Regions from separate parts of the Peribacillus sp. FSL K6-5616 genome, predicted to be linked through region 3. Evidence: riboswitches for the same ligand, from Rfam matches in the RefSeq annotation. Region 3 holds a riboswitch; each other region holds the start of a gene.
The links. Region 3 has a riboswitch for thiamine pyrophosphate ahead of tenA (thiaminase II). Riboswitches for the same ligand answer to the same signal wherever they lie in the genome.
Positions count from the first base shown of each region.

Region 1: it holds a riboswitch for thiamine pyrophosphate, as region 3 does, so the genes downstream of both, MHB45_RS16825 (ABC transporter substrate-binding protein) here and tenA (thiaminase II) in region 3, are expected to answer to the same signal.
Region 2: it holds a riboswitch for thiamine pyrophosphate, as region 3 does, so the genes downstream of both, tenA (thiaminase II) here and tenA (thiaminase II) in region 3, are expected to answer to the same signal.

Region 1 covers NZ_JBBOYT010000001.1:3,503,468-3,510,880, forward strand. The annotation lists gene sppA (signal peptide peptidase SppA) at 1-290, opposite strand, end outside; gene MHB45_RS16800 (NAD kinase) at 498-1,298, shown strand; gene MHB45_RS16805 (TatD family hydrolase) at 1,334-2,104, opposite strand; gene MHB45_RS16810 (ABC transporter ATP-binding protein) at 2,123-2,866, opposite strand; gene MHB45_RS16815 (ABC transporter permease) at 2,850-3,632, opposite strand; gene MHB45_RS16820 (thiamine-binding protein) at 3,629-3,913, opposite strand; gene MHB45_RS16825 (ABC transporter substrate-binding protein) at 3,925-4,920, opposite strand; TPP riboswitch at 5,054-5,163, opposite strand; gene MHB45_RS16830 (protein-glutamine gamma-glutamyltransferase) at 5,477-6,304, shown strand; gene rarD (EamA family transporter RarD) at 6,400-7,329, opposite strand; gene MHB45_RS16840 (amidohydrolase) at 7,410-7,413, opposite strand, start outside.
Region 2 covers NZ_JBBOYT010000001.1:1,792,946-1,800,358, forward strand. The annotation lists gene menB (1,4-dihydroxy-2-naphthoyl-CoA synthase) at 1-519, shown strand, start outside; gene MHB45_RS08550 (AMP-binding protein) at 538-2,175, shown strand; gene MHB45_RS08555 (SDR family NAD(P)-dependent oxidoreductase) at 2,228-2,974, shown strand; TPP riboswitch at 3,103-3,234, shown strand; gene tenA (thiaminase II) at 3,370-4,053, shown strand; gene MHB45_RS08565 (ECF transporter S component) at 4,069-4,647, shown strand; gene MHB45_RS08570 (ABC transporter ATP-binding protein) at 4,666-6,129, shown strand; gene MHB45_RS08575 (energy-coupling factor transporter transmembrane component T family protein) at 6,130-6,906, shown strand; gene tenI (thiazole tautomerase TenI) at 6,947-7,413, shown strand, end outside.
Region 3 covers NZ_JBBOYT010000001.1:935,431-942,843, forward strand. The annotation lists gene MHB45_RS04480 (MFS transporter) at 1-600, shown strand, start outside; gene thiE (thiamine phosphate synthase) at 639-1,271, opposite strand; gene thiM (hydroxyethylthiazole kinase) at 1,252-2,067, opposite strand; gene thiD (bifunctional hydroxymethylpyrimidine kinase/phosphomethylpyrimidine kinase) at 2,064-2,870, opposite strand; gene thiW (energy coupling factor transporter S component ThiW) at 2,839-3,360, opposite strand; gene tenA (thiaminase II) at 3,376-4,065, opposite strand; TPP riboswitch at 4,157-4,261, opposite strand; SAM riboswitch class I at 4,419-4,523, shown strand; gene MHB45_RS04510 (Fur-regulated basic protein FbpA) at 4,699-4,887, shown strand; gene MHB45_RS04515 (aspartyl-phosphate phosphatase Spo0E family protein) at 5,139-5,333, shown strand; gene MHB45_RS04520 (GNAT family N-acetyltransferase) at 5,403-5,909, opposite strand; gene MHB45_RS04525 (DUF459 domain-containing protein) at 6,098-6,799, shown strand; gene MHB45_RS04530 (ABC transporter ATP-binding protein) at 6,842-7,413, opposite strand, start outside.

The DNA.
Region 1 (7,413 bases), 2.6 Mb from region 3:
TCTGCCATCTTCAGCTTATCCATGAAGGCACGGTGATTATATGTTGTTGAACTAAGTAATGAGGCTTCTCCTGTATCTTGAATCGTGCCCTCTACATCAAATACGGCAATAACATTAGTGTAATCATCGCCTTCTATGACTTCCTCGTAAAATGCACTTTCGGAAGCAAATAATTCATCAATGATATTTTCCGTATCCGCTGTAAATAGAGTAGTGGCCGCCCCTACAGCAATAGAAACAAAAAATAAAACGGCTGCGATTCCAAGTGCAGCCCAACGCTTTCCATTCATCTGTTTTCCCCCTTAAATATATGTATCCTTCTTACCATACGAACTAATACCAAAAATGTTTCATTCCATGATAAACTAAGACATATAAAATTGTAGCAAAGAATCCTCAAATTGGAAATGCATTGGTCCATTTTGCACAAATTGCATTTATCGTAAACAGGATATAGAAAGCCCTTTCATCACCATACATACTAGGGGGGAAACATGATGAGCAATCGAAGGAATATTTATTTTTTCCATGCACCGAATGCTGAGATGCTTAGCAAGGTTGAATACTTATCAGACTTGGCGAAGCAACATTCGTATGAAGTCATCCAGGATTTCACAAAAGCGAACATCATCGTAAGCATCGGTGATGACGGCACATTCCTGCAGGCAGCCCGTAAAACCGGGTTCAGGGATGACTGTTTATATGCGGGCATTTCCACGACAGGTAACTTGAATATGTATTGCGATTTCCACTTGGAAGACAGTGATAAAATGATTGATGCCATGACAAGGGAGCAAATCGAGGTGCGTAAATATCCAACCATCTCTATCCAATTGGACGATCAGCCCTCCTTCTATGCCCTTAATGAACTCAGTATCCGCTCTTCGATCACCAAAACGTTCATCATGGATATTTTCATTGATCAACTCCATTTTGAAACTTTTCGCGGGGACGGGATCATCATTGCGACTCCGACCGGAAGCACCGCCTATAATAAATCGGTCAATGGGGCCGTTGTCGATCCCCTTCTCCCTTGCTTCCAAGTGAGCGAGCTTGCTTCCGTCAATAATAATACCTATCGGACCCTAGGCTCCTCATTCATCTTAAGCGGTGCTAAGACGTTGACCGTCCACCTTGAACAAAACGGACCAAGCTATCCGATCGTCGGAATGGACAATGAAGCGTTAAGCATCAATCATGTCGAAAAGGTAAAGGTCCGGTTAAGCGGTAAAGTCATCAAGACCGTTAAGCTAAAAGACAATTCCTTTTGGGAAAAGGTTAAAAGGACCTTTCTCTAAACGAAAAAAGGTACCGGATATGATAACCGGTACCTTTATATATGATAAAAATCTTTCGTATTTCGATAAAGGGCTTCATAGACATCCTCAATCGGCAATCCTTTAATCGAAGCAATTTGACGCACACTTTCATGCATCATGCCGGGATGGGTCCATTCCCCATTGAAAACCCCTTCAAACGGCCATGGTCCATCCGTTTCTATCATCATCAGCTTAAGTGGATAGGCCGAAACTAATTCCTGTATTTCCCTCTCATAACATACATCAGGTGTAATCGAAATGCGGTAGCCCTTTTCTGCCATTCTTTCAACTGTCCGGATATCCCCTTTAAACCAATGAAAGTGTGCCCTTGTGATTTGATGCTTATCCAAAAGGTCGCAAACGATAGGTGCATCGTCATGGACGGCATGAAGGATGACCGGCTTTTCAATCTCTTTAGCTAAGGTCAGGAACCTTTCCAGTATCACTATATATGCTGAGTTATCAATATTGGGGTTTTCCTGCCTTAAGTAATAGGGCAGCCCAACCTCGCCTATGGCAACCATATTGTGACGATGTTCCCGCATCCAGCTCAATAATTCATTCACTTCTTCATCACTCGGGAGGGGCTGCTCTGGATGAAAACCAAAGGCAGGCTTAATTCGTGAATCTTTAAGTGAAAGCTGATAATTGTTAATCGAAGAAGCCAAATTCATGGAAACAGTCAGCAAGGATTCCAACTGAACCTTTTCCATGTCTTTCAGGATCTGCTTCCGCTTAACAATATCATACTTATCCAAATGGATATGGCTGTCGATGATTCTCAAATGGTATGGCCTCCTTACTTAAGTAGTGAAAGTTGGCTTGAGTGCTGCATATAATTCTCTCTTCAAATGAATAAATTCATCACTAAGAAGCTGTTCTTCTCTTCTTGGCCTTGAAAATGGAACTTTCACTTCTTTGATGACAGCAGCCGGTTTTGCTGATAACACATAAATTCTATCTGATAGGAAAACCGCTTCATCTATGCTGTGAGTGACAAAAAGCACCGACCTCCGATTTTCTTCCCAAACCGACAACAGCCATTGTTGCATTTGCAATCTTGTCAGTTCATCCAAGGCAGAAAAGGGTTCGTCCAGGCACATCAAGTCCTGTGGACTTAAGATACTCCGAATGAATGCGGCCCTTTGCTTCATGCCTCCAGATAATTCATGCGGATATGCTTTATCGTATTCTTCTAAACCAGCTTTCATCAAAAGGGTTTTTGCCTTTTCTTTATCTCTGGTCCCAGTAAGTTCACTTCCAAGCAAAACATTTTCCAATATCGTTCTCCAAGGTAAAAGGGAAGGCTGCTGAGGCATATAGCTGATATGGCCCTTTAAGCCATTTATCTTTTTATCATCCAGTGAAATGATGCCATGATCAGGCTTCAAAATGCCGCCGATCAAGTGGAACAATGTACTTTTACCGCTTCCCGATGGCCCAAGGATCGTGACAAATTCCCCATCATTCACATGGAAATTCATATTCTCCAAAATATTCTGCTTGCCATCGAAAGAATAGGAGACGTCTTTAATTTCCAGCTTCATCCTTTTCGCCCTCCTTTCTCTTCCAAGAAACCAAGTATTTCTCCAGGAAAGTGATGATTCCAAAAAAGATCAGGCTCATTCCCATAATGATGAAAATGGCTACAAACACCCGATCTGTCCTGAACGCTGAAGAAGCGAGAGTCATATAAACACCAATCCCCGATTTTGCCCCAAGCCATTCCGAAATAACTGCACCCATTACACTATAGGTAGCTGAAATTTTCAGGCCGGAGAAAATGAACGGGATCGAGTGAGGAAGTTCCAGCTTCCAAAATAACTGGTTTTTTCCCGCTCCCATCATCTTGAAATAATGCTTAAGCTCGTATGGTGTCTGGCGAAAACCGTCCAATGATGCAACCGCAACCGGAAAAAAACATACAAGTGAAATCACGATTAACTTAGGCAGCATGCCAAAGCCAAACCAGATCACCAAAAGCGGCGCCAAAACAATGATGGGTATATTTTGTGATAGTATGAGCAGAGGATAAACCGCGTCCTTCACACCTGGAAATAGGTGTAGGATTGCCGCGATCAATAAGCCGATGCAACTTCCAATAAAAAATCCCGACAACGCAAGCTCGGTTGTGGATATAAGGTGTCCGTAAAGATTGCGGGACGACTCAATTCCTTCAATGAAAATGGCCGATGGAGCGGGAAGCAGCCATTCTTCAACTTTCAATAAGACTGTCACTGACTCCCATACTATCAGCAACAATAATAAAAGAAAGAAGGGAGCCCCCTTCTTCCAAATTCCCCTTCCGATCATGCCCGATATTTCTCCGTTAACGTATCCATCGTAATCCCGCTTGGCTGATATAATATTTTCACTTGTGAAATGACATTCGGCGATCCTATTTCAATCATTCTTACATTCATTTTTTCTATCACGGCAAAAAGCTCGGAAAGTTCCCCCTCCATTGTCGTTTCTAGCGGGTGAACCTCATACTTGACACCTGATTCTTCAATGATCTTGATTGCTTCATCGACCATAGGGATGACATTTTCCCCTTTAGGAATAATTTGTATACTAATTAATGAATTGGCCATTGTATCTCCTCCTAGTTTGGTAAAAATTCATTGGTAAATGCCTTTTCAGGATCGAAATCACCTTCAAGAAGCTTATTTTCAGTCATCCACTCACTGTAATTCTTCCAAATTTCAAGCTTTTGTTCACCCCATCGCGGAGCATCATCCTGATACTTGTCTGCAAGCCACTCCTGGCTTCTCTTCACCAGTTTTGGATCAAGATCCGGTGCAGACTCGATTAACATATCCGCTGCATCATCAGGATTCTTAATCGCAAACTGGTACCCTTTCGAAGCTGCATGAACGAATGCTTTAACAGTCTCGAAATCTTCTTTTATCATCTTTTCATTTGTAGTCAAAACAGGCGTATAGTAATCAAGCTTATCAGAGTATTCGGTTAAGTACACCATATTAAGCTTTTCATTCCGCAGCTCGGCCTCAATGCCTGTCCAACCATAATAAATCCAGGCAAAATCTATATCCCTTTTAACCGAAGTGAAAAAATCCATGTCCCCTGTATTGACTATGTCCACTTCATTTACATCCGCATTTTCCTTTTTCATGAGTGAATCAATAATGGCCTTTTCAACCGGAGATCCCCAGCCGCCATAAGTCTTCCCTTCAAAATCCTTGGGAGTCGTAATGTCCTTTTCCTCTGGGGAAGCGAATCCCGAGGTATTATGCTGGATGACGGCAGCTACCGAAACAATCGGTACGCCCTGCACGCGGGCCTGTGTTATGCCCTCCTGGTAACTCACGCCAAATTCAGATTTCCCTGAAGCGACAAGCTTATCAGCACCAGCTTCACCTGGCATGATAATTTCCACATCAAGACCTTGTTCTTTAAAATAACCTTTTTCCTTGGCTACATACAATCCTGTATGGTTTGTATTCGGTGTCCAATCGAGCACGACCAATACCTTTTTTAATTCTTCATTTTTAGATGCTTCTTCTTTTTCATTGGTTCCGCCTGCTCCGCATCCAGCTAAAAGGAAGAACGAAGTTAACAGTGGTAAGAATTTATTCAAGTCATTATCCTCCTACACATTCTCATTCTATAAGATCCATATGCCGGAACCATATTAGGGGGCTATTCAAATACTGGATAAAAAAACAAAAAACGCCCGAAGATGAATTCGGACGTTAACATACAAAACAGAAAATCAGTCATAATATGTTCCCTCCGCTGGCATCACCCAGATCAGGTTCAAAGAGTCAGCATCTAATGGATGCAATCTCAGCCAGCAGTACTGGCCCCCCTACATTTCTCGCACATATGAACTTTTCTCTCTCATTATATCAATTCATAGGGAAAAAGGAATACTAATTTGCTTCTACTCTCTAATTTGAAAGGTATTCCTTGCACTTCAGGATATCTTGCAAAACATCTTTTGGAACGAAAATCATTGAAAGCAAAATAGTTCTGCCTCTTTCCGTTCCAATCATTCCTGGCTGCAACGGTGGCGGACACGTTCCAAATAGTCATTTCTTTGCAAGCATTCATATAATGAGCATTACGTGTAGACATTTTTGTTTACTGGTTTTATTAAACCCTTAATTTCATAAGCAAAAGGTGGATATGTCATGATAAAGATTAATCACAAATGGTTAGATGTCAGTCAAATCCAACCAGGTGCAGCCTCTGCCAGATCGCTTGAAACTCTTCAATGCTTGGCGGAAGATTCTAACGTTTTTGAATACCGGAACTTTGGGGATTTTAATTTCGAGATACAGCTGAGGAACCGGGTCATAGAGGCAGCTATTGCGTTGGATAAAAGCGGGCCGGAATTTTCCACACTTGAGGAGTCTCAATCCAATCAGCGTTATTGGCACCTTTCAAAGGATGGCACCTTCACCCTTCAGCCAGGGATTCTCCCTCATGATGCGCTCGTTGACATTTTCATGAATGGGGGGCTTTATGCCTTCGAATGCGGGACAGCAATAGTCGTCACTTTTTTAAAGGCGATTTTGGATTTAATCGGCCCCAGGAATTTCGACTATCTTTTTTCAGACCTATTTTTATATGACTGGCGCCCTCCAAGGAATATGGCTCTCAACGTTCACCAGGGAAGGGACTATTTACCAGGTGATTGCGTTTACTTCAAAAACCCTGATCACGACTTGGCAACCCCTGAATGGCAAGGTGAAAATGCCCTATTATTAGGGAATAACCTCTTTTATGGCCACGGGATCGGGATTACCACTGCACAGGGAATCATCGATGAATTAAATAGCAATAGAAAGCCGTACGCCACCATATCAGCATTCCTGACAACACATATCATTTTCCTGGATAGTTCCTTCTATAGACAATTCCAACTGAATTCCCCCCGTGCCAATCCCGATAACAATCCTGCCTGCCTTTCCAATTGTATTGTTTCTGAAATAGGTTCGAAGATATACCTTTCATGACCCTGGCATTTCGCCTATGCCATAAAACCGTTTTATTGAGTAACGACATAAAAAAAAATGCTTGGGCAGAAATCTCCCCAAGCATTTTTTTCTTTTCACGCACCAATATTCCCTTTGCCTTTGAACCTGCGGGCACTTGCCTGCCCCCATTTCGTTATGGATAGTGTATAAACAGCCAAAGCTGACCATATGAACAAAAAGGCTAAAAGATGTGCTTTGGTGAAACTTTCATGATAGACGAATACCCCGATCAATAAAGATAAGGTCGGAGCGATATACTGAAAAATGCCAAGCATCGATAACGGGATCTTCTCCGCCCCTTTTGCAAAATATAAAAGAGGCAATGCCGTGGCAATCCCGCCGCCCACCAACAGCAAGCTTGTGCTTCCGTCTGTAAAGAATTGCATTTCCGACCTGTTCATCAAGTAAATCAGGTAACCTAGGGCCAGAGGCGTTACCATCATCGTTTCAAGCGTCAGCCCGATTGCCGATTCGGCCTTGATCATTTTTTTTGCCAGACCGTATAATCCAAAGGTCATGGCCAAAACAAGAGAGATCCACGGGATCGTGCCGAAATGAATGCCAAGGATCAAGACTCCGATTCCTGCAAGCAGGAATGAAATGATTTGGGCCCCGCTCAATTTTTCTTTTAAGACTATCACTCCCAATAGTACACTGACGAGCGGATTGATATAATATCCAAGGCTCGTGTCGAGGATCCGTCCTGAGTTAACGGCCCATATGAACACTCCCCAATTAGCTGTAACAAGCAGTGACGCCGTTAGCAATGCCGTAAAGAGTTTCGGATTTCCCATTATGTTTTTGACATAATCAAGAAACGCCTGCCATTTTTTCATGAACATCAATAAAACCAGCATGAACACGAAAGACCATAATACCCTCTGAGCTAAAATTTCTATTGCACCGACTCCCTGAAGGAACTTCCAGTAAACCGGCACAACTCCCCACATCATGTAAGAAAGGGCTGCATAAATCGCCCCTTCTTTTTGTTGATCCACTTTCATAACAAGCCTTCTTTCCATTTACATTCCTTTATCTAATTCCATCTAACAATTTTGTATTTCCATTTCTTTTTTTGCAACTGTTAA
Region 2 (7,413 bases), 860 kb from region 3:
CATCAAACGATCCGCAACATTCCTAAGCCGGTCATTGCAGCGGTTAATGGGTTTGCCATCGGAGGCGGGCATGTCCTTCATGTCATATGTGACCTAACCATTGCATCTGACACGGCAAAATTTGGCCAGAGCGGGCCAAAGGTCGGTAGTTATGACGCAGGTTTCGGTTCAGCTTATTTAGCACGAATTGTCGGAGAAAAGAAAGCGAGGGAAATCTGGTATTTGTGTGAACAATATTCTGCACAAGAAGCAAAGGAAATGGGACTTGTGAACAAAATCGTTGCCCCAGAACAATTGCTCGAGGCAGCAGAAGAATGGGCAAGAAAGATCCTTGATAAGAGTCCAACTGCGCTAAAAATGCTCAAATATTCCTTTAATGCAGATAGTGCCAACATTCAAGGGATTTCACAACTTTCGATGGGCAGTTTAGCGATGTTTTACAATACACCAGAATCGGAAGAGGGAAAAAATGCCTTCCTGGAAAAGAGGCCTGTTGATTTTAATAAATTCAGAGGTTGATGAGGGGGAAGAAAACTAGTGAAATTGGAGACGATTTTGACTCAGCAATATGTGGAGAAATATCAAGACGTTTGGCCAAACCGAACGATTTTGGATTATTTGAATGATGCTATAGTAAAGCATCCAGAGAAGATAGCGATTATCGATAAAAAAAGTAGTTTTACTTACAAGCAGCTTGGTAAGTTGGTCGATCGAATCGCATTGGGTCTCTTGCATATAGGATTGGGTAAGGGGGATGTTGTCTCTTTTCAACTGCCTAACTGGAATGAATTTATAATCTTACACTATGCTGTTACAAGAATCGGTGCCATCAGCAATCCCTTGATACCGATTTATCGAGATAGGGAAATTGGCTATATGGTTGGGATGGCAGAATCTAAAATGATTGTTGTACCAGATTATTTCCGTGGGTTTTATTACCCTGACATGATTGAGAGACTAAGCCATCAATGGCCTTCAATGAAACATATATATGTGATTGGGGAAAATGCCCCGAATGGGATGAAACTGTTCTCCTCCCTATTTGATGAACCTTGGGAAGACCGGATGGATTCTTCCATTTTGGATGAAATCACACATGACCCCAATGAGGTGACTGAAATTATCTTTACCTCGGGAACCACGGGAAGTCCAAAAGGAGTTATGCATACACATAATACCCTTTGTATATCTACAAATTATTGGATTGACCGCTTACATTTAAAATCCGATGACGTTCTTTTCATGGCGTCAACGTTCGCTCACCAAACGGGTTTTGGTTATGGAGTCAGGCTCCCAACACATATTGGAGGTACGGGAATCTATCAAGACATTTGGAATCCGAGAGAGTTTATTGAATGGGTTGAGAAGGAAAAGATAACGTTTACGGCGGGTGCCACTCCTTTTCTGCAGGATACGGTTCAGATGGGGGGGATAGAAAGGTATGACCTCAATTCGCTGCGAGTCTTCGTAGCTTTGGGTGCCCCGATTCCCAGGCATTTAGTAAAGGAGGCCGTGAAAAAAGTACCGTTCAAGATATTGTCAGGGTGGGGACAAACGGAAGATGGCTTGGTAACCTTGACGAGACTTGAAGATACAGAAGAAAAACTGACGAATACCGACGGAATCCCGTTTCCGGGTATGGAGTTAAAGATAGTGGATTTTGAAGGGGAAATCTGTGCCCCGAATATAGAAGGCTCTTTATTAGTAAGGGGTCCGGCTCTTTTTGTCGGCTATTTTAAACGAATCAATGATACGTTAGCTGAGTATAGTGACGGATGGTTCATTACCGGTGATCGAGCATTCATTGATGAAGACGGGTATATCCGGATTTCTGGAAGAAACAAAGACATAATCATACGTGGCGGTGAAAATATTCCAGTCGCTTATGTAGAAAATGTATTGTATGAACACCCGGATATTTCTAGTGCTCAGGTTATTGCGGTTCCAGATTCCCGTCTTCAGGAAAAAGCATGTGCATGTATCAGTATGAAAACGGGAAAGAGCCCGATCACGATGGATTCAATGCAGGAATTTCTCCTGGGAAAGGGATTGGCAAAACAATATTGGCCTGAATTTATTGAAATAATGGATGACTTTCCTCGTACGGCAAGCGGGAAAATTCAGAAATTCCGGCTCCGGGAAATGATTAATGAAAGGATAACCGACAATATATAGGCAGCTTAAATAAATCCATATTGACTAAATAGTGAAAGTGGAGGGGAATATGATGACAAAAAGAATGGCATTTATCACAGGTGCTGGAAGCGGAATTGGCAGAGAAATTTCAAAAAAATTGGCTTCTCGCAATATTAACGTCATCGTGGCTGATATTAATCTTAAAAATGCAGAGGAAACGGTTTCTTTAATCGAAAAGTCGGGTTTTGAAGCCAGAGCGGTCCATTGTGATGTAACGAAATTAGAAAGTGTAAAAAAAGCCGTCGAAGAATCAGTGAACTATTATCATAGAATAGATATATTGGTTAATAATGCAGGCTGGGATAAGGTGGAACCTTTTTTAAAAAGTGATCCCAGCACATGGAAAAGGATTATCGATATTAATTTACTTGGGCAGATCCATACTAGCAAGGAAATTTTACCTCTCATGATTGAAAATGGATACGGTAAGGTAGTAAATATTGCATCCGATGCAGCAAGAGTCGGATCAAGTGGAGAAGCAGTTTATTCGGCTGCTAAGGGAGGGGTTATTGCCTTTACAAAAACGATAGCAAGAGAAATGGCACGTCATAAACTCAACATCAATTGTATTGCGCCAGGTCCTGCTGATACGCCCCTATTTCAAGAAATAGGCTCATATAACGAAGGTATAGCAGGCGCCTTGGAAAAAGCGATTCCATTCCGACGGCTAGCACAACCAGAGGACATTGCCAGTGCTGTTGCCTATTTCGTTTCGGAAGAGGCAGGGTATATTACGGGGCAAACTCTTTCCGTAAATGGTGGATTAACAATGGTTTAATAGATCGTGGTTAAGTGGGTATGGAAGATTGAAAGTTTAGTAACCCTAAATCAAGAAAACTTTTCTAATACGTTTGACAATTGGATTTATCGTGTTAATATAAAGGCAAATGAATTTTAATATACAATTTGTACCACTAGGGGTGCTTTATAGGTAAAAGTTGATTTTTTACCCACAAAAGCTGAGATTGAAGTATGACTTTAAGACCCTTAGAACCTGATCTGGTTTATACCAGCGTAGGGAAGTGGGGTCTGGAACTATACATTTCTGTATTATTTCTTGTACAACCACTTTCTTTACGTTTAAGAAAGTGGTTTTTTGTTTGCAAAAAAAGGGGTGATAAGTGTTTTTTTCTGTTTCGTTCAATGAAAAAATACAATTTGGAGGTAATGGACATGAAGTTTTCAGAGGAAATCCGTAAGGAAGTTGATCACATTTGGGAAGCTAGTTTTAATCATCCGTTTGTAGCAGGAATAGGAGATGGCACATTGCCATTGGAGTGTTTCCGTTTTTATGTCATGCAAGATGCCTATTATTTATCTCATTTTGCTAGAGTTCAAGCCTTAGGGGCAGTCAAAGCTACAGATTTACATACAACAAGCAGGCTTGCCGGCCATGCACAAGGAACATATGAAGCGGAGTTGAAGCTTCATGAGAATTTTTCCGAGAGATTAGGCATCACAAAAGAAGAACGGGAAGATTTCAAGCCTGCCCCGACTGCCTATGCTTATACTTCCCATATGTATCGTGCGGCTTATTCGGGACATTTAGGAGATGTTATTGCAGCTATCTTGCCGTGTTACTGGCTGTATTATGAGATAGGTGAAAAGCTGCAAGGGTGCATGCCCGAAGAGCCGATTTATCAAGAATGGATAGCGGCTTACGGAGGAGAGTGGTTCCGCACTTTGGTGGAAGAACAAATTGCGAGGCTGGATGAGATTGCTGAAAAAGTAACTGAAGAAGATAAGGCGAGAATGAAAGAGCATTTTATTCTCAGCAGCCAATATGAATACTCATTTTGGGAAATGGCTTATCGTTTAGAGACATGGCCCGTTCATAAGGAAACATTAGAAGTATAAAAGGAGAATGAAACAATGAAAAAAGGATTGAAATTAACGGATATATTAGTCACGATCGTGATTGCGGTAGCATTTGGAATCGTTTATATCCTTTGGGGTTCGATTTATTATTCCGTTAAACCATTAGGATTACATCTGGATCAACTTATTTATGGAATGTGGTTTATAGCTGGCCCTGTCGCCTTTTTCATTTTACGGAAGCCGGGTGTGGCACTTTTGGCGGAGATAGCTGCAGCTTCAGGGGAATTCTTTCTAGGTTCCCCATGGGGGCTGACTGTACTGTTATATGGGGTGGTCCAAGGTTTGTTCGCGGAACTGGTGTTCATGGGGTTCAAATATAAAAAATTCAATATGCCGGTGGCCGTTTTAGCTGCGATGGCTTCCTGCCTGGCATCAGTTATCATGGATTTTGCATACGGGGAAATAGGTGCGCTTTCTACTTGGAATCTATCGTTATTCATGATAGCGAGGTTTGTGGGTTCCATATTCTTTGCAGGTGTGACCGCTTATTATCTAGTTAAAGTCCTGGAAGCAACAGGGGTAACTAATCTTGTGCGTCCGGTTTCCAATAAAGATTATGCAGAACTTGATTAAAAGAAGAGGTTGAGGGCCATGGAACCAATCGTTTCTGTTGAAAAGTTAAGAATGAAATTTCCCGGTGATGAATCTTTGATATTCAAGGACCTATCACTATCATTTGATCAGGGAGAAAAAGTGTTATTGTTGGGACCATCTGGATGTGGTAAGTCCACTCTGTTGCAAGTGTTAAGCGGATTGATTCCGAATTCCATCGAAGTCCCGATGAAAGCGGAGAAATTGAAATGCCCTTCTTCATGGGGGTATGTTTTTCAAGACCCTGATAGCCAGTTTTGCATGCCATTTGCCGATGAGGAAATTGCCTTTGTCCTAGAGAATCTTTCCGTCCCTAAAGAAGAAATGAAAGAGAAGATTCAAAATCATTTCCGTAAAGTAGGATTGAACCTGGACCATACAAGTATTGACACATTATCAGGCGGGATGAAACAGCGTCTGGCAATCGCTTCAGTATTGGCCCTTGAACCAGAAGTTATATTTTTAGATGAACCGACCGCCATGCTTGATCCAGAAGGAACGAAAGAAATCTGGGACTTGTTGAAGGAAGTCGGAAAAGACAAAACGGTTATTATCGTCGAACATAAAATTGACCATGTTTTAGAATTCATCGAACGAATCGTGCTTTTAAACGATGACGGTCAAATCATAGCTGATGGTCCAAGAGACACAATTCTTTCCCTATATAAAAATGAAATGAGAGAACATGGAATTTGGTTCCCTGGTGTTTGGGATGAATATATACAGAGTAATGCACCCACTAGGGAATACCATTTTACAGATGGTTTACCCCTTCTGGATGTGCAAGGATTTAGCGGTTTTCGGAATAAAGAGGAAAAAATACACGTTGAAGAGCTGAAGGTCCATTCAGGAGAATGGATTGTGATCAGGGGAGAAAATGGCGCGGGCAAGAGTACACTTTTGCATGCATTGATGCAATTCATAAAAACGAAAGGTACGTATGAATTAGTGGGGAACCCCATTAAAGTGGTGAAAAAACCAACGGATCATATGACGTTTGTCTTTCAAAATCCTGAGTTTCAGTTCGTTGCAAATACTGTATATGAAGAGATTGCTTATTCATTGCGTATTGATAGAAGGCCGCAACAAGAAATAGATGAGAGAGTCCGCTCATTGCTTAAAGTTTTCCGTCTTGAGGCACATCGGGATAAACATCCATTTCAATTATCAATGGGGCAAAAGCGTCGATTAAGCGTAGCAGCCTCAATCGTAATAGACAAAAAAATCATTCTCCTGGATGAGCCGACCTTTGGTCAAGATTCGAAAAATACCTTTGCATTACTGGAATGGTTTGAGGAATATCGAAGACGTGGAATAACAGTGATCATGGTAACTCATGACGATCATATTTCAAAAAACTTTGCAACCAGGATCTGGACGGTTAAGGACGGAAACGTAATAAGTGATGAAAACATCGCGCAAGCCGGATTTGTTGAGACCAAAGTTAAAAGGAGTGTCATGTAGATGAATGTTTCAAACGCAGAAACATGGCTCTATGGAATTAATCCAAGCCTTAAACTTGGTGTGCTGATTGTGTTATGCATCGTGGCGTTATTCATTCACGACCTGAATTATATGATGAATATCACCATTGGCGTATTACTTTTATTTTTGTTTTTTACCGGGCATTCGATAAAACGCATCCTGCTTTTGTCGATTCCCTTTTGTTTCATTTTTATATCCACCTCTTCTGCCATGATATTATTCGGGCAAGGTGAAAAGCTTTGGTTTGAGTGGGGACTCATATCGATTACGGAAGAAAGTTTCATGAGGGGATTACTCGTAGGCTTTCGAGCTTTGTTTTTTGCGGTCCTTGGTTTAACTTTTTCCTTAACGACGAGACCAGTGAACTTGTTTTATTCGTTAATGCAGCAAGTTAGGCTTAAACCGAAATATGCCTATAGTTTCATGGCGGCATTAAGGCTGATTCCCATCATGATGGAGGAGTTCCAAACGATACGGAACGCGATGAAGGTACGCGGTTTCGAAAGGGGAAAAGGAATAAAATCGGTATATTTTAAAATGAAAGCCTACTCCATCCCGTTGTTATCCGGAAGCATCAGACGTGCACACCGAATCGCGGTTGCGATGGAGGCAAAGCGATTTACAGACAGTCGGGATCGAACATACTATTATGAATTCGGGTTTTCAATAAAGGACCATGGTTTCATTCTGTATTTTATCATCCTGCTGTTGGCCGGCTTTTATCTATCGATTCAATTCCCGTTAGTATCCATTTGATTTTATGAGATTGTAACTTTACTAGTTGGGGGTTCTTAGTATGAATGCACATGAATTGCATATTATTTCCACTGGGAAACAGCCAATTGAAAAGTTTGTGGAAATCGCTTCAAACATTCAGGAACATGTCGATTTCTTTTATCTAAGGGAAAAGCATAGGAGTGCAACGGAACTCTATCAAGCAGTGAGGCTATTACATGATAATAAGATTCCGCTTTCTAAGATCATCATTAATGACCGGGTGGATGTAGCCTGGGTACACAAAGTATTTGGTGTGCAATTGGCTTTTCATAGTTTAGATGCAGAAGTCGTAAAAGGAGCTTTTCCAGGGATGAATGTTGGCTGTTCGATCCATTCCATGGAAGAAGCGAAAGCTGCATTCAGCAAAGGGGCCAATTACGCGATTTATGGACATGTTTTTGAAACGGATTCAAAAATGGGCCTTCCTCCCAAGGGAGTTGAGGAGCTTCATGCAATCACAAGAAATGTCAATCTTCCGATAATTGC
Region 3 (7,413 bases):
GTATTAAGCAATATGAAAAGTGTCTGGAAAAAGGATTACTCCCGTCAGACCCTTGTATTGTGGATTCTATGGTTTTGCGTGGTCTTTTCCTATTATGGGATGTTTTTATGGCTGCCAAGCGTGATGGTCCTAAAAGGCTTCAGCATGATTCAAAGCTTTGAATATGTTTTGATCATGACGCTTGCACAGCTTCCGGGCTATTTTTCAGCTGCATGGCTGATAGAGAAGATGGGACGTAAATTCGTTTTGATCACATACTTAATTGGAACGGCCGTCAGTGCCTTTTTCTTTGGATCGGCAGAGGGGCTGGCACTGCTGATAGTTTCCGGAATGTTCCTCTCTTTCTTCAACCTAGGGGCATGGGGTGCACTTTATGCGTATACACCTGAGCAGTATCCAACATCAGTTCGCGGTACAGGGGCTGGGTTAGCTGCAGGGATCGGGAGGATTGGCGGTGTTCTGGGACCTTTGCTTGTAGGGTATCTAGTTGCCGCAGACACCCCGATTTCATCGATTTTCACCATTTTTACAATTGCTATTTTAGTGGGGGCAGTTGCCGTGGCTTTTGGGAAGGAAACAAAGAATACCGTTTTGACATAAACAAAGGATGGGGACTGCATGCAGTCTCCATCCTTTTGTTATTTAAAGTCTTTTATTATTTTTAAAAGGGATTCGGAGGCAGTCTTCGGATTATTTGCATTCATGATGGCCGATACGACTGCGGTACCTGATAGTCCGCTATCAGAAAGAGCGGAAATGTTATCGGCAGTGATACCCCCGATGGCTACTGCGGGAATGGATACGCCGCGGCAAATCCCCCCCAGATCCTCAAGTGTCATTAGGGTTGCATCTTGTTTGGTCTTGGTGGGGAAAACTGAACCTACTCCGATATAATCGGCTCCATTTCGTTCGGCTTCGAGAGCTTCTTCAAGAGTGGAGACAGATACACCGACAATCATATCTTCAGGAACCATTTTTTTGACGACAGGCAGTGGAAGGTCATCTTGTCCAATATGAATTCCGTCCGCTCCAACCGCAAGTGCTATATCCACCCGGTCATTGATGATAAGGGGAATGGAAAGCTCATTCAATAACTGTTTTAATGCAGATGCTTTTTTATAAAAGGAGAGGGAGGAATTGTTTTTCTCTCTAAGTTGTACGATCGAGACTCCTCCTGAAACCGATTCTGCAATGATTTTGGTCAATTCTTCTATTGCTATGGACTCTTCCGTAACTAAATACAGGCTTAAATCAATTTGCGGCTTTTTCACTTAGTTTCACCTCATGCATCCAGATTTCCTTATCCATTCTTGATATGGCATCGATTAATCGCACACGGAAAGTACCTGTTCCTTCATCCTTTTGAAGGGTTGAGGCTGCCAGTTCCCCTGATATGCTCATTGTTGATATACCGGCAATTGCGGCAGAATAGAAATCATCGGTGACTCCGGAAAAAGCTCCGATAAGAGCAGTGGACATGCAACCGGTACCTGTAACATTAGTTAAAAGGAGGTTCCCGTTATCGATGATGGACGTATGTTTTCCATCGCTGACCGCATCCTTAGCTCCGCTGACCACGATGATGCTATTCAATTCATTTGCCGCTTGTGCAGCCAGCTCGGCATTGCTAATCGCAAGTTCCCCCGAATCCACCCCGCGTGTAACGGTATCCCCACCCATCATTGACAGGATTTCACTCGCATTTCCGCGAATGATTTGGAAAGTAACCTTACTTAGGAGCTCTTTGACTTGCTCTGTACGATAGGAGGTGGCACCAACTCCCACCGGGTCCAAAATGACCGGGATGTCCAGGGCATTTGCCGTTTTACCGGCAATCTCCATTGCTTCCAAGGCTTTATCATCGATCGTACCGAAATTCAGGACCAATGCATTTGCTAATTTGACCATATCCGCCACTTCTCTTGGGCTCGATGTCATTACTGGTGAACCTCCGATGGCAAGGGTGGCATTTGCACAGTCATTGACCGTAACAAAGTTTGTGATTTGGTGAACGAGTGGTTTCCTTTCTCTTACCTTCATAAATAAATCGGCTGAAGAAATCTTCATAACAAGTCACTCCGTTCTTTTTTTGAATATGAATGAAAATGATGGACAGGTCCATGACCTTTACCGATTGAAAAGCTATTGCGTATCGCTTCGGAAATATAGGTCTTGGCTTGTTCGATCGAGACTTGCAATGGCAGTCCATTTGCCAGGTTAGATGTAATGGCGGATGATAGGGTGCAGCCTGTACCATGAGTGTTTTTGGTATGAATGCGCTCTCCCTTGATCCAGTGGAAGTCAGTACCATCATAAAAAAGATCATTTGGATTTCCTGCTGCATGGCCGCCTTTAAGTAAAACGGCTTTGGGACCCATTTCTTGTATCGAAATGCATGCCCTGTAGAAATCTTGTTTCGTCCGAATCGCGAAGCCAGTAAGTACTTCCGCTTCTGGTACATTGGGTGTTACAAGAGTTGCAAGCGGAAGCAATTCCATTTTTAAGGCAGAGACGGCCTTTTCGTCGAGCAAATGGTGGCCGCTTTTGGAAATCATGACAGGGTCAAGGATAACGATGGCAGGCATGAAGGTTTTAAGGGATGAAGCGACCGTTTCCACGATTTCTTTTGATCCAAGCATGCCTATTTTTACTGCATCGACAGGAATATCTTCAAAGATAGCTGCAATTTGATCCGATATGATAGCTGTTTCAATGGGCTGTACAGAACGGACTTCCATTGTGTTTTGGGCGGTTACGGCTGTGATGGCAGACATTCCAAATACACCATGTGCAGAAAATGTTTTTAAATCCGCTTGTATTCCAGCACCGCCCCCTGAATCAGAGCCTGCGATCGTTAATGCTGTTTTCATAAAAAAACCCCTTCATATAATTATTTTTTAGCAGTATTTTAAGTAATATGAAAGCTAAAATCGCCCCTGCGAATGAACTGAACATAAAAGCCGGTAAAAAACCAAAAAGAGCAGCTTTTTCTCCCAATAGGAGGGTTGCAAGCGGATAACAGGCCAGGGAACCGAGAATGCCGGTCCCGATCACTTCCCCTAAACAGGCGAATTTTAAGCTTTGTGTTTTTCGATAAAGGATGGCGGCCAAAAGTGCACCAATCATGCTGCCGGGAAAGGCGAAAATTGAACCGGTACCAGACATGTTTCTAATGATGGAAACTAAAAAAGCTTGTGTCACAGCATATGCAGGCCCCAATAGAACCGCCGTCAGGACATTTGCCAGATGTTGAATAGGAAAGATTTTTGCAAATCCTGCAGGGATGAAAATAAATGAACTGGTCAGCGTCGTTAAAGCAATGATCATGGCAGTCAATGTCAGTTTCTTGATAGGATTCATCCTCATGTCAACCACCTACAGAGGCCAATCCTGCTCATTTTGAACCATGTCCCAGAATAAATATTCATATCGGGAAGTAACCAAAAAGTGCTTTTCTAATCTAAGAAGTTCCTTTTCAGGCATGCCTTCCGTCAATTCTTCCAACAAAGTGATCAGCCACTTGTGTGCTTCCCCGAATTCAGGAGATGAATAGGACCTTATCCAATCTGCGTAGCGATTGTTTTCCAGTGCTGCTCCATTTTGTTCTTTTAATAGCAAACCGATTTCATAATAATCCCAAGCGCAGGGCAGGAGACAGGCGACCAAGTCTGCCAAAGTCCCATGCTGAGCTGCATTTAGCATGTAACCTGTATAGGCTAGAGTGGTTGGAGTAGGTTCTGTATTTTCCAATTCCTTGGAGCTGATCCCGAATTCGGAAGCATAATGCCGATGAATATCCATTTCCACTTGAAGGGTTTCATTTAAAATGCTCGCAAATTTTGCCATGGTTTCGATGTTATGGGCTTTGATGACACCTAAAGCAAAGAGCTTGGAATAATCCATGAGATAGACATAGTCCTGCTTCAGGTAATAGGCAAATTTCTTTTCAGGAAGTGTACCGTTTCCAATTGCCTGGACAAAGGGATGTGAATGGTTCCTTTTCCAAATCTCTTTTGCCCGTGCATGCAGTCTATCACTGAATGTTTCTAATTTTGTATTCTCCATTGTTCATCCTCCTATAGAATGGCTCCCTTTGTTGAATAAAAAACCCCGTTCCTGAATACGGAACGGGGTAGATGGATATAGTCTGTAAAATGGACGATATCATCCACTTCCCTCCGCCGGTATGAGCCGGTTCAGGTTCAAAGGGTCCGGAACTAATTCCATCTCAGTCTTAAAAAAGACTCCCCTAGTGGTGTGAATTGTATGTAATTACTGACATCATATCAGAAAGACAAGAAAATGCAACCCGTATTTGAAAGAGGAATCACTTTATGTCCAGGAAAAAAGGGAGAACCAGGTAATTGACTTTTGAAGATTATTAGGATAGAATCATTTCTACATCATTATATATCGAATTCTTATCCAGAGAGGTGGAGGGACTTGGCCCTAAGAAACCTCGGCAGCGGACCCGTTTAGGGAACTGTGCTAAATCCAACAAGCATATGCTTGGAAGATAAGAAGAGCCGTACGGACACTGTCAGCCTCTTCTTAAATTAGAAGGGGCTTTTATTTTTGGGAAATAACGTTTAGTGACATACTAGAAAAGGTATATATAATTTGGTGAAATCAAACAAGTTGATAAAGTTTAGCTAACTAGAAGCAGGCACTAGGACGACTGGGAAAGGAGCCATTTACATGGCAGAATTATTTAAGAGGATTGAACAGAGGAAGGCAAAACTCATTGAAGAGCTATTGGCCAATGGAGTATACAAAACCTCTGATGAAAGGCACCTTTATGATGCCCCATTAAAAGTACTTGAAGATGAATATAAGATTGTTATAAATAGACCTAATAACGAGTCACCTTCTGAATGGATGACATAGTAAACGGAATACAATATTTGGATTTTTGGATAAGGGATATGATGTAAGCATTCGCAGTCTACACTAGTGGATGCTTTTTTTGCGTTTATTAGAAAACGACACAAATTATACATAATTAAATAACAAAATAGGTGTTTTGTTACATTTGGCCTATAAAATAACACATTTAATTTTGAAAAATAGTTGATTTTAACTAGTGGTTTCATTATGATGAAAGTGTAAAAATATTGAATAAATGGGAGGTGACTATGATGCCTAGCCGTAAGGTAACTATAGAAAAAGTAGAAGAGAAGAGACAGGAAATGATAAAGTTGGGAGCGATTTACGGCTTAACAAGTCTGCTGACTGTACAAGCCAGTCAAGAATTGGATACGCTATTGAATGCGTTAGCAAGTAAAAGAGATTCTGAATATTTTTCCCTTCAAGAAGCATATAGGTATTTTTAAATTAGCAATTCGACCTTTATTAATCTGAAAAAGCTACTGCTCAAGGCAATAGCTCTAAAGAAATATATATTAAATATCGACACGTTTACCTAGAATGATCAAATCCCGCTCAATGCCATCCATCTCGGCAACTTGAGGTAAATGTGCCCATTCTTCAAACCCGAATTTGGAAAAAAGCTTAAGGCTTGGTGTATTATGGGCGAAAATGAAACCCAATAAAGTCTTAACACCTAATTTTGGACTCAATTCAATTGCCTTTCGAATCGAAATTTGTCCAATTCCTTTTCCCCGGAAATAATCATCAATATAAATACTGATTTCGGCAGTGGATTTATATGCCGGTCGGCCATAAAAGGATTGAAAGCTCATCCATCCAGCGGTTTTCCCTTCTATAGTAATGATATATAGCGGTCTACTTTCTGAATGATGTTCCTCAAACCATTTAACCCTCGATTGGACGGATACAGGTTCCGTATCTGCCGTGACCATTCTTGAAGCAATTGTCGAATTATATATTTCAACAATTCTGGGTAGATCAGATAGTTCTGCCTCTCTAAACTCTATGTGTTCTTCCATGATTTAAACTCCTAACTATCATTTATTCAATCTCCAGAATGAAGGGTAATCCCGTTTCCATTGAAAGTTTTATATTATCATACACTCTTTATTCTTTATCTGACAATTCTTTTTTATGTTAGTACTGCAGATTTTTTGGGTATGAAAAAGATTAAATACTTCTAGTAAAAAGACAAGAGGAGAACCAAATGAAAAAATTGGCAGGTATATTGATTATCGTACTGGTTATATGTTTTGCTGCATATGAATTTCAGGCCTCGGAGTCGGAAGATGTGCAAAGGGTCATGGCTTTTGGAGATTCATTAACCTATGGAAAAGGGGATAAGGACGGGGAAGGATATATAGATGGCCTTGAGGATGAATTGAATAATCCGCAATCGGAGCAAAAAGTGAGTTTTTGGAATTACGGTATTAAAGGCCAGGAAACGGATGGGGTGATGAAACAGCTAGATGATTACCGCATTAAAACGAAACTTGATGAAGCCGATACTTTCATTGTTTTTATTGGAACGAATGACTTGATCAATAGTAATGGCGGGAACTTGGAGAAAATAAGTGACCGAAAAATCAATGAGGGTAAACGGGAATATATCAACCATCTGAAAAAGATTACATCAACACTGATAGAGGCAAACGATAAAGCGGATATTCTGGTAGTAGGACTATATAACCCAATTAAAGACAATCAAAAACTTGAAAAGCACATTCGCGATTATAACGAGTCAATAAAGGGATTAGCCGATAAAGGTGAACGGATGTTATTCATTTCTACAAATGATCTTTTTGAAGATGAAAAGAAAACAAAGTATTTCAGTGATAAGTTACATCCGAATGAAAAAGGGTATCAGCTCATTGCGAATCGGGTTTTGGAAAGTTATGACTTCAAATGAAACCGAACATGCACAGAAAGGCTTTCTGTGCATGTTTGCCTGCTAAGTTGCTAGGTATTTGATATCGCTTACTTGAGGGAACTGTAAGTCATGGAGCTGCTTGTATCGGCCGTTGTTTTGCATTAACTGGTCATGTGTTCCTTTTTCAAGAACCTGCCCTTTTTCCAGAACGATGATTTGATCGGCGTCATGAATGGTCGATAAACGATGTGCAATGACTATTGAAGTCCGTTTTTTCATTAAACGTGACAAGGCTTGCTGGATCAAATGTTCAGATTCTGTATCCAAGGCCGCCGTTGCTTCATCGAGAATGATGATTTGCGGATTTTTCAAAAGTGCCCTGGCAATGGCAATGCGCTGTTTTTGTCCGCCTGAAAGCTTGACTCCGCGCTCCCCGATCTGAGAATCATAACCATCAGGAAAGGCACTGATAAAGTCATGCGCATTTGCCGCTTTGGCGGATTCGATGATTTCATCATCTGTAGCATTAAGTTTGCCATATACGATGTTATCACGGATGGAACCATTGAATAGAATGATATCCTGAGAAACAATTCCCATTTGTCCCCGTAATGATTTCAGTGACACATCTTTGATATTATGTCCATCCATTT